4 regions of the Paenibacillus sp. fava2 genome follow, and region 2 is predicted to be linked to each of the others. Evidence: riboswitches for the same ligand, from Rfam matches in the RefSeq annotation. Region 2 holds a riboswitch; each other region holds the start of a gene.
The links. Region 2 has a riboswitch for cyclic di-GMP ahead of AC4G46_RS05140 (PA14 domain-containing protein). Riboswitches for the same ligand answer to the same signal wherever they lie in the genome.
Positions count from the first base shown of each region.

Region 1: linked by a shared signal. The riboswitch ahead of AC4G46_RS14315 (hypothetical protein) and the one ahead of AC4G46_RS05140 (PA14 domain-containing protein) in region 2 are both predicted to bind cyclic di-GMP.
Region 3: linked by a shared signal. The riboswitch ahead of AC4G46_RS02430 (choice-of-anchor A family protein) and the one ahead of AC4G46_RS05140 (PA14 domain-containing protein) in region 2 are both predicted to bind cyclic di-GMP.
Region 4: linked by a shared signal. The riboswitch ahead of AC4G46_RS03125 (transglutaminase-like domain-containing protein) and the one ahead of AC4G46_RS05140 (PA14 domain-containing protein) in region 2 are both predicted to bind cyclic di-GMP.

Region 1 covers NZ_CM177755.1:3,340,130-3,342,332, reverse strand. The annotation lists gene AC4G46_RS14320 (ketoacyl-ACP synthase III) at 1-938, opposite strand, end outside; gene AC4G46_RS14315 (hypothetical protein) at 1,018-1,377, opposite strand; gene AC4G46_RS14310 (hypothetical protein) at 1,426-1,608, shown strand; cyclic di-GMP riboswitch class I at 1,568-1,658, opposite strand; T-box leader at 1,820-2,107, shown strand.
Region 2 covers NZ_CM177755.1:1,175,220-1,177,422, forward strand. The annotation lists gene AC4G46_RS05135 (sugar phosphate nucleotidyltransferase) at 1-1,080, shown strand, start outside; cyclic di-GMP riboswitch class I at 1,219-1,298, shown strand; gene AC4G46_RS05140 (PA14 domain-containing protein) at 1,312-2,203, shown strand, end outside.
Region 3 covers NZ_CM177755.1:523,930-526,132, forward strand. The annotation lists cyclic di-GMP riboswitch class I at 1,018-1,108, shown strand; gene AC4G46_RS02430 (choice-of-anchor A family protein) at 1,199-2,203, shown strand, end outside.
Region 4 covers NZ_CM177755.1:679,795-681,997, reverse strand. The annotation lists rRNA gene AC4G46_RS03130 (16S ribosomal RNA) at 1-92, opposite strand, end outside; gene AC4G46_RS03125 (transglutaminase-like domain-containing protein) at 501-1,310, opposite strand; cyclic di-GMP riboswitch class I at 1,324-1,404, opposite strand; cyclic di-GMP riboswitch class I at 1,479-1,559, opposite strand; gene AC4G46_RS03120 (class D sortase) at 1,680-2,203, opposite strand, start outside.

The DNA of each region.
Region 1 (2,203 bases), 2.2 Mb from region 2:
AAATCACCGGGTACGAGTGTCCCGTCCTTGATGGCATGATGCAGGGTAATGAACGGGCTGCTGGTCCCTGTATACCCGTAAATATCACCTATATAAGGAAATTTGGCTTCATCCTCCTGCAGCTTGCCGGCAATCTCTTTGATCACTGAAAGGTTCAGCTGGCTGAGAATGTAGTGCTTAACCTCTCTTTTGGCATATCCGTGTTTATGGAGCAGGCTTTCAATATTGGTCACTGCTGTAGGGAATGCCACATTGACATTATACTCGGGATGCAGATAGATCTTTTTTTCCTCAAGCGTAAGATGCTCTCCGAACATCTGGGTCATACCGGCAGACGGAAACAGCATGTCTTCCGCCTTTTGCGTATTGGTATAATAAGCGGAATCAATCAGTCCGGAGTCCCCTTCCTCTACCCGTTCCAGCAGAACCGCGCAGGCAGCATCCCCGCAAAGTCCTTTTGAAGCCAGATCCCCTTCTTTATAAAAGCGGGCGATCTGCTCAGAGCCGACAACCAGCGCATACCTTACTCCGGGATTGGTCATCATCGAACGGGCTGCCTGGTCTGCGGCGACTACCATTCCCACGCAGTTCGCATTGCTGTCGTATACAATACAGGACTGTTTCCCCCCGATTGCCTGGTGCAGCAGGGCAGCGTCAGTCGGCGCACTGTATTCATGGGTGCCCGAGGAGACAACGATCATATCGAGATCCTCTCCGCCAAGCCCGCTGCCCGCAAGCAGCGCTTTAGAGGCTTGAATGGCCATATACAGCGTGCTTTCTTCATAGGTGGTCGCATAATAACGATCCTTACGGCCAAAATACTCCCAAATACCAATAAGCTTGTCTGCAGCTTCGCCAGCCTGTTCAGCCAATTGTGCATTGCTAACTTTGAATGGCGGATGGTACACTTCAGTTCCTGCAATCCTTACGTTAACCATATCGGCCCACCTTTGTTAGTGTATTTGTTATTTTGTCAGCATGATACGTTAGAGCCGTCCGGTCTCTTGCGGGTCTGAGCTAGCCTTTTACAATAGCCCACGCTTCGTCCACAGTATCTACAAAATGGCCGTTAAAGCTGGCTTTTGGCGCTACTCGCTGCAATTGCGACTTGGCCACCACTTTAACCGGATTGACGAGAACGGCATGCTTGAAGCTGTTATACATCACGTAGCAGCGTTCAAGCACCGGCAGAATTTCTGCTTTGAAGGGTGCCATGTCCGTGCAGTCAATGATCAGCGACATCTCCTTCAGCGGCAGATGCGGCATCTGGGCTTCGAAAATATCCACCTCTTTAATGGTCTCTTCGAGGTCGGCAAACCCGTGCAGGCTGATAAAAATTGTATTCCATTCAGGGTGCATAGTTGTTTCTGCTATCATCTTAAGGACATCTCCAGTTCTGTTTGTTTGATAAAAGGAAGCAAAGGTATGAATCTTTCAGAATGTGTTCAACAGTTTTCAATAGTGATCAAAACAGGTCAAAGCGCTCCTGCCGGGCAGGCTGTTTCTGTATTACAGCATGATTGCAACTCTCCCTTGTTGTATTTAGACAACAAAAAAACCAAACTATATGAGCGTCCCCGCTGTCATGCCGCTGTTTCTGCGGTTTAGACCGGTGGCTTTGCGTCTTCCGCCTTTCGGCGGAGTTGCCTTTGTTCATCAGCTGGCGCCTCTGAATTACAAACATATTTGGTATTAAGTGTCTAGCTTTATTTATAATTCTACATTCAAATTCCCTAATCCTGCTTGTAATAACCGAAAAATTCCCAAAGGAACAGATTGACTCCACCTGCTTCTTAAGTTAATATTATCCACAATATCAGTAACAACGTTGACAAAGGGTAAGTAACCCTGTATTAAGGACTTCAGAGAGCCGGTGGACGCTGCGAACCGGTGTCCGGCACAGGTGTGAATGGACTTTGTAGTTGCTTTTCCGAACCGTCTGCAAGGATGCAGTAGGGAAATGCCGGGAATCCCGCCGTTATCACGGGAGCGGTATCGAGCTTCACATCTTTTGTGGACTCCGCACCGTATTGACCAGACCGGATACCTGCAGATCAAGCAGCGAAGCGGTTAATTAAGGTGGCATAACGATAACTTCGTCCTTAGCGGACGGAGTTTTTTTATTTGCTGAAGGGGGTGATGGCCATGGAGGATGGCTGGTGGTGGCGACGGATTATCACAAAATATACCAGGAGGAATTGGA
Region 2 (2,203 bases):
CTGTATTCCATTGCCGGTGTTTCCCCGGCGGAAACAGTGGCCATTCTGCCTGTCGATCCGTATGTGGAGGCTTCCTTCTTCGATACGGTAGTCCGGCTGGAGCAGACGATGGAGGAGAGCGGCGCGAACCTGGCGCTGATGGGCGTAGTGCCTGAACATGCGTCAGAAAAATACGGATATATTATTCCTACCAGTGATGCGGCGGGGGCAAGCGGCTACCTGCAGGTAAGCCACTTCCAGGAAAAGCCTGACCGTGTGCAGGCAGAAGGGCTCATCAGTAAGGGCGCACTTTGGAACTGTGGCGTATTTGCTTTCCGCCTCGGTTATCTGCTGGATATTCTGCAGAGCAAAGGTCTGCCGCTTAACTACGAGGAGCTGCAGAAGCAATACAAACTGATGGCTTCCATCAGCTTTGATTACGAAGTGGTGGAAAAAGAAGAGAAAATCGTCGTTCAGCCGTATGCCGGCTTCTGGAAGGATCTTGGCACATGGAATACGCTTACAGAGGAAATGAGCAGCAATCTGGTCGGCAAAGGGGTAGTAACCTCGGATTCCGAACGGACCTGCCTGATCAATGAGCTGGATATTCCGATTACGGTTATCGGAGCCAAGGATCTGATCATCGCCGCGAGCCCTGACGGAATTCTTGTTACGCATAAGGCGGAAAGCCCGCGCATCAAGGAAGTGCTCAAATCTCATGAACAAAGACCGATGTACGAGGAACGCCGCTGGGGCCACTACAAGGTAATTGACTATGTGAAATATGATGAGGGCAATGAAGTGTTGACCAAACGGATTTTTATCGAGCAGGGTAAAAATATCAGCTACCAGCTTCATCACAAACGCAGTGAAATCTGGACCTTTGTAAGCGGGGAAGCCAGCATCGTCATCAATGAAAAGATGCATAAGGTAAAGGCAGGCGATGTCGTCCGCATCCCCGAAGGAACCAAACATGCCATTCTGGCGCTGACAGATGTAGAGTTTATCGAGGTGCAGAGCGGCTCCGAGCTGGTGGAAGAGGATAACATCCGGATTACGCTCGATTGGGAAGATATTGAATTACACCAGTTTATTTCTTAGGTCTAATTTATCTATTTAACCAATTGTGAAAAGTGTGAAACGGGTATTTGGAACTATTTATTAAGATTTATTCATTTTTGCTATAAACCTACAACTTCATAGAGTCGATACTTACGGTAAGAAGGATATTTCCTTCCAAAACGACAAAGGCAAACCTACTCGAAAGATAGGGACGCAAAGCTATAGGGCCTCTACCAAGTGGCAGCCTGGCTACCGAAAGGAAGATGAATATTGAAAGCTTACCGTAAGTCTCGTCTGTTGTCTGCCGTATTGTCCGTGGCCGTTTTATTGTCCGCTGTACCTATAGGATTAGGCTTTGCACCGTTATCTGCGCAAGCAGCTTCCGTGACCGGAGCCCCAGTAAATCCCAATGCTTCAGCAGAGGCAGTCAAGCTGCTGGACAAAATGTACGCCATCTCCGGGAAGGGGATTATTACAGGACAGCATGACTATTTCGAAAGTCCGGATGAAATCAGCAACAAGCTGAAGACCATAAGCGGACAGTATGCCGCCCTGCACGGCTATGAGCTTGGAGCGATCGGCGGACAGACTGAGAGTGGGGTAGCTGCGCAGCGCAAGAACATCGTCTGGAGCGCCACCAACTGGCACAAAGCCGGCGGTATCGTAGCAATGACTTTTCACCAGAATCTGCCCGGCACCAAATATGAGTGGGGCAATGTACAGAAAAACATCAGCCAGGCTGATTTTAACAAGTATGTAACACCTGGAACTGCGGAGTATAATGCCCTGATTGCTGATCTGGATAAAGTAGCTGTTTCGCTCAAAAGTTTACGGGACGCAGGGGTTCCCATCCTCTGGAGACCCTATCATGAAATGAACGGCGGCTGGTTCTGGTGGGGCAAGAAAAATAACTTTGCTCAATTGTGGAATATCATGTATGACCGTTTCGTCAACGTTCATCAATTAAACAATCTGCTGTGGGTATGGAATCCGAATGCTCCCAATTCCAATTCGGATCCCTACGAACTGACCTATCCGGGTGCGGATAAAGTGGATGTGCTCGCAGTAGATATATATAATAATGACTTTTTGAACAGATATTATGACAGTCTTCTCAGCCTGGCTGCCGGTAAACCGATTGGTATCGGTGAAAACGGTGAAA
Region 3 (2,203 bases), 650 kb from region 2:
GCGCGGTGTTCCGGATTTTACCGGTTGCCGCGCTTTTCTTCTATATATAGGAGAAAAAAATGCCGTACAAAATGGTATGTATCGGGTGCCCGGCGGGTATCTTCTTAATATAGATCAGAGGTCAGGAAGGAGCGAATGCATAGGAAATGGGCAGTCTCCTAATTGCGTGGCTTTGTATGATATGTCTGTTTTTTACCTTCAGAGATAAGGTGAGCCGGAAAATTCTTTATCCTGTAGCGCTGGTCGTAGTGATCAGCACTTTGGGCTGCTGGACCATTTTAATGTAATTTTTAGCTTGCTATCAGCTTATTTTCAGGTAGATCCTTTATAGTGAATATACCAGACACCCCCCAGTGTTATATGGTACCCTGCAGGTCTTGCCAACTCCCATGGCAAGGCCTTTTTGTTTGCAACATAATATTTTAAAATAACAGTAATAATGTGATATTTTTCACAATAAAATATTTAGAATTGTTTTATATTGAATTTGAAATACTAAGGATAAGAATAATGCAGTTAAAAAAGGAGAATGATGATGAATCACGAAGGAAGTCTCCGCCGCGGTCTGGTGTTTGGCCTGTTTTTAAGTATTCCGCTCTGGATGTCAATGATCGGCTGGCTGCAGCTGTTATAATATTAAACCCACGCAAAGAACGAAGACTGTCTGCGGAGTGATCCGCGGGGAGTCTTTTTTACTTAAATCGGGAATATAATAATCTCAATAATAAGTAGTTCAAAACTACTAGAATGAAAATATTTTAAATACAACAATTTTAAGTAAATGAGTACGGGTATTCCTGAGCATGAGAGAGAATCAGTTGGAGAATAGATAGAATTATAGTGCTTTTCTGCATATAATCCGCCGTACAGGCTCTTTTTTGAAAAATTCCTAATGTTATTGGCAAAATATTATAAGGAATAGATTGACAATACAGAGGATCAGGGAATACACTGAGTTTAGTTCTAAAGTAACAAATGTCATAGACTATTTTCTCTATTACCAATTACATACCTTCTCATGTATAATCGCAAACCGCGCGAAAGTGCGGGACGCAAAGTCAGGAGTCTACAGCCTTTGAGAGAGGGCTATGATCGTCCGGCCGCCATGGAGCTTGTCTTCCTGGCGGTTTTTTTTATTTTTCAGGTGAAGGTGCTGCTATAACCAAAATTTATATCGCATCTTACGGGGGGATTATTAATGAAACGTAAATCTGTATTCAAATTATCTTTTGCACTGGCTATGTCTGCAGTCCTGCTGGTCGGCGGCTGGCTGGCTTCGGCCGGTCAGGGTGAAGTGAGAGCCGACAGTGCCCCCCTTCCGGGCGTTGCGGGTAAGTACAATGTGTTTATCCTTGGTGATCTCAAAGGCTACCATAGTGATTCTGAAGGCAGAATGGCTGCAGGCGGCAATATTACCCTTTCACAGGGCGGATATTCGGTAGGCCATAGCCTGAGTGCTGCGGAACGCTCAGAAATGGATTCGCTGGTGGCTGGCGGCAATCTGAGCTATGAGATGGGGGAAGTTAACGGTAACGCCGTGTACGGCGGCACTTATACAGGTTCAGGTAAACCGCGGGGCGGGACAGGAACCCTGCGGAAAGAAGCGAACGTTATTAACTTCGTCTCGGAGTTTGCCTTGCTCCGCGCTAAATCCCAGGAGCTTGCAGCTTTGACGGTGAACGGCAAGACTGAGGATAGCTATGGAAATATTAAATTGACCGGCACTGATCCTGTGCTGAATGTATTCTTGGTTTCAGGAAGCACGCTGACTGCCGCCAATGAGCTGCGGATTACTGCACCGGAGGGATCTACCGCTATCGTTAATATTGACGGAACTTCGGTCACGTTCAAGAACGGAAACGGGCTGACTGGCGTAAGCCAGAATAAGGTGCTTTATAACTTCCCGCAGGCAACGGCTCTGCGGCTGGAGAGTATCGGTGTAATGGGAACTGTGCTGGCACCAAACGCAGCGATTACCTTTAATAACGGGCAAATCAACGGGAGTATGATCGGTGCTTCCCTGGAAGGAAGCGGGGAATTCCATCATAAGCCATATACCGGCCGTGACAACGGAACCCCGGTAACACCAACAGCAACGCCAACGCCGGTTCCGACAAGCACAGCGACACCGGAGCCGACAACGGCACCGACAGCAACGCCGACGCCGGTACCGACAACAGCACCAACATCGACACCGACGGCA
Region 4 (2,203 bases), 500 kb from region 2:
AAGCTCACCCCGAAGGATAAGCTCCGCTCGACTTGCATGTATTAGGCACGCCGCCAGCGTTCGTCCTGAGCCAGGATCAAACTCTCCAATAAAGTATTGAAAAGAGCGATTCGCTCATTTTGAAACATCTGACGAGAATTTACATTCTCAAGATGAATTTCTAAAGCGTACAAGACGCTGCGAAAATCATCAGTTTTGGAATCACCGAAGTGAATTCCGATACTCACTCGTTGTTCAGTTTTCAAAGATCAAGCTCGTTGTCGCTTTCGATGTTCTCGTCAGCAGCAACTCTTATATAATATCACGTTTGTTTCAGAAGCGCAAGCTTTTTTTTTGAAATCCATTTTTCAATCAATTTCAGTCAAACTTTGACGCGCTCTAACAACGCTTACCTATAATACCCCACATCACTGACAAAAAGCAACCCCTTAATCAAAAAAAAGACAACCTGCTAAATTATATTAGCAGGTTGTCTCAATGTCACCGTATTATCATGGTTCTTAGTAGAATTTAGCAGCGCTATATTTGCTCGCAACTTTAGTCAGGCCAACGTCTTTGTTGTTTTTAGCCAGGCCAGCGTCAACTGTAGTATCAATTGTTACCCATTTGCCATTAAGCAGAACTTCATTCCAAGCATGATATGTCGATACATAGCTTGTGTTACCCATTACAAGCTTTGTTGGAATGCCTTCACTGCGAAGCATAGTAGCGAACAAGGAAGCATAGTCATAGCAAATGCCTTTATTGGAGAGCAGTGTGCTGTCATTGTTAGGAATATAGTCCGGTGTTACAGTAGCAGCCAATGCGTTGTCATACTTAACATTTGCTACGATGTAGTTATAGATCGCTTTTACCTTAGCTTCATCTGTAGTCAAGCCTTTTGTAAGCTGTTTAGCTTTCAGTACTGCTTTATCGGAAGAGGTCCATTTCACGTTCTGTACGGAGCTCAAGTATACGGCGTTAGCATTGCTGAGTTTAAGCTCAACATCTTCGGAAGACACCACTTTATATTTGTTACCGGTTGTGTTCTCAAGAACAGATACTTTATAAGTGCCGTTGCCTTGCTGCAGCGGGAAGGATTCTGTCGACTGGGAAGCATACAGATTGTAAGTATAGCTGTTGCCGTCTTTCGTAATCATAACCTTGATACGTTTGTCAGCAGGTACATCATAGGATACTGCAACAACACCTTGATCGAGCTTCGATGTATTCAACCAGCTTGAGTCTGCAGTTGCAGCTGAAGCTGTGCTTGTCTGAACGGAAGTGACAACTACGAACAATGTTAACAGCATGAAATAAAATTTTTTCATGGATAAAACTCCTTTCGGTAGCTGGCTGCCATCCTTACGGGAAGGCCCTCTAGCTTTGCGTCCCTACCTTTCGATAGGTTTGCCATTATCGTGTGCAGCTTTATCTATCTCTTAATCTACCAAAAATACTAGATTTTGGATTGAATAGCCAACAAAAAAAGCCCTTCATTCGGTAGCTGGCTGCCATCCTTACGGGAAGGCCCTTTAGCTTTGCGTCCCTACCTTTCGATAGGTTTGCCGTTATCGTGTGTGCTTTTATAGTTATATACTACCATATATTCGCCCAGATACAAGACCTATTTTACTAGAATTTCAGCATTTTTCAATAAAATTTTCGTTAATTCGCGCTGAATCCTTTTTTGTCTGTTTTCAAGAAAGCTTAGCATGAATAATCAGCCGGTGAGTCGGGTTAACCAGCGGATCACAGGTGATTAGGGTCAGGATTTTATCTTCCCCATTGCCGTTCAACACCGACACATCCGTCGGCTCCACTATAGAAATATCATATACTACGTACTGATACTCCTCTGCACTCGTCTTTATCTTGATGGTGTCCCCGATCTTTACTTCATCCAGCCTGTTAAAAAGCCTGCCGGCTGTTCTGGATCTGTGCGCAGCTATAGCCGCATTGCCTACCTCACCCAGCGGAGCCGTCTCCTTCATATGGGCGGCAGCATGCTTCATATTCGCCTTTGTCGCACCTTCAAGAACAGGAAGCTTCAGATCGATCCGGTCAATCTCAATGATTCCGGTGATTTTGCCGCCCACAGCAATCTCTTCAACGGGCTCCGCAGAAGGCTGTACCTCCTCCTCCTGCACCGACTCTTCAGCCAGCAGCTGGGTCACCTCCGCATAGGGCTTTTGCAGATCCGGTCCGGCTGTTGGTGCCAGTT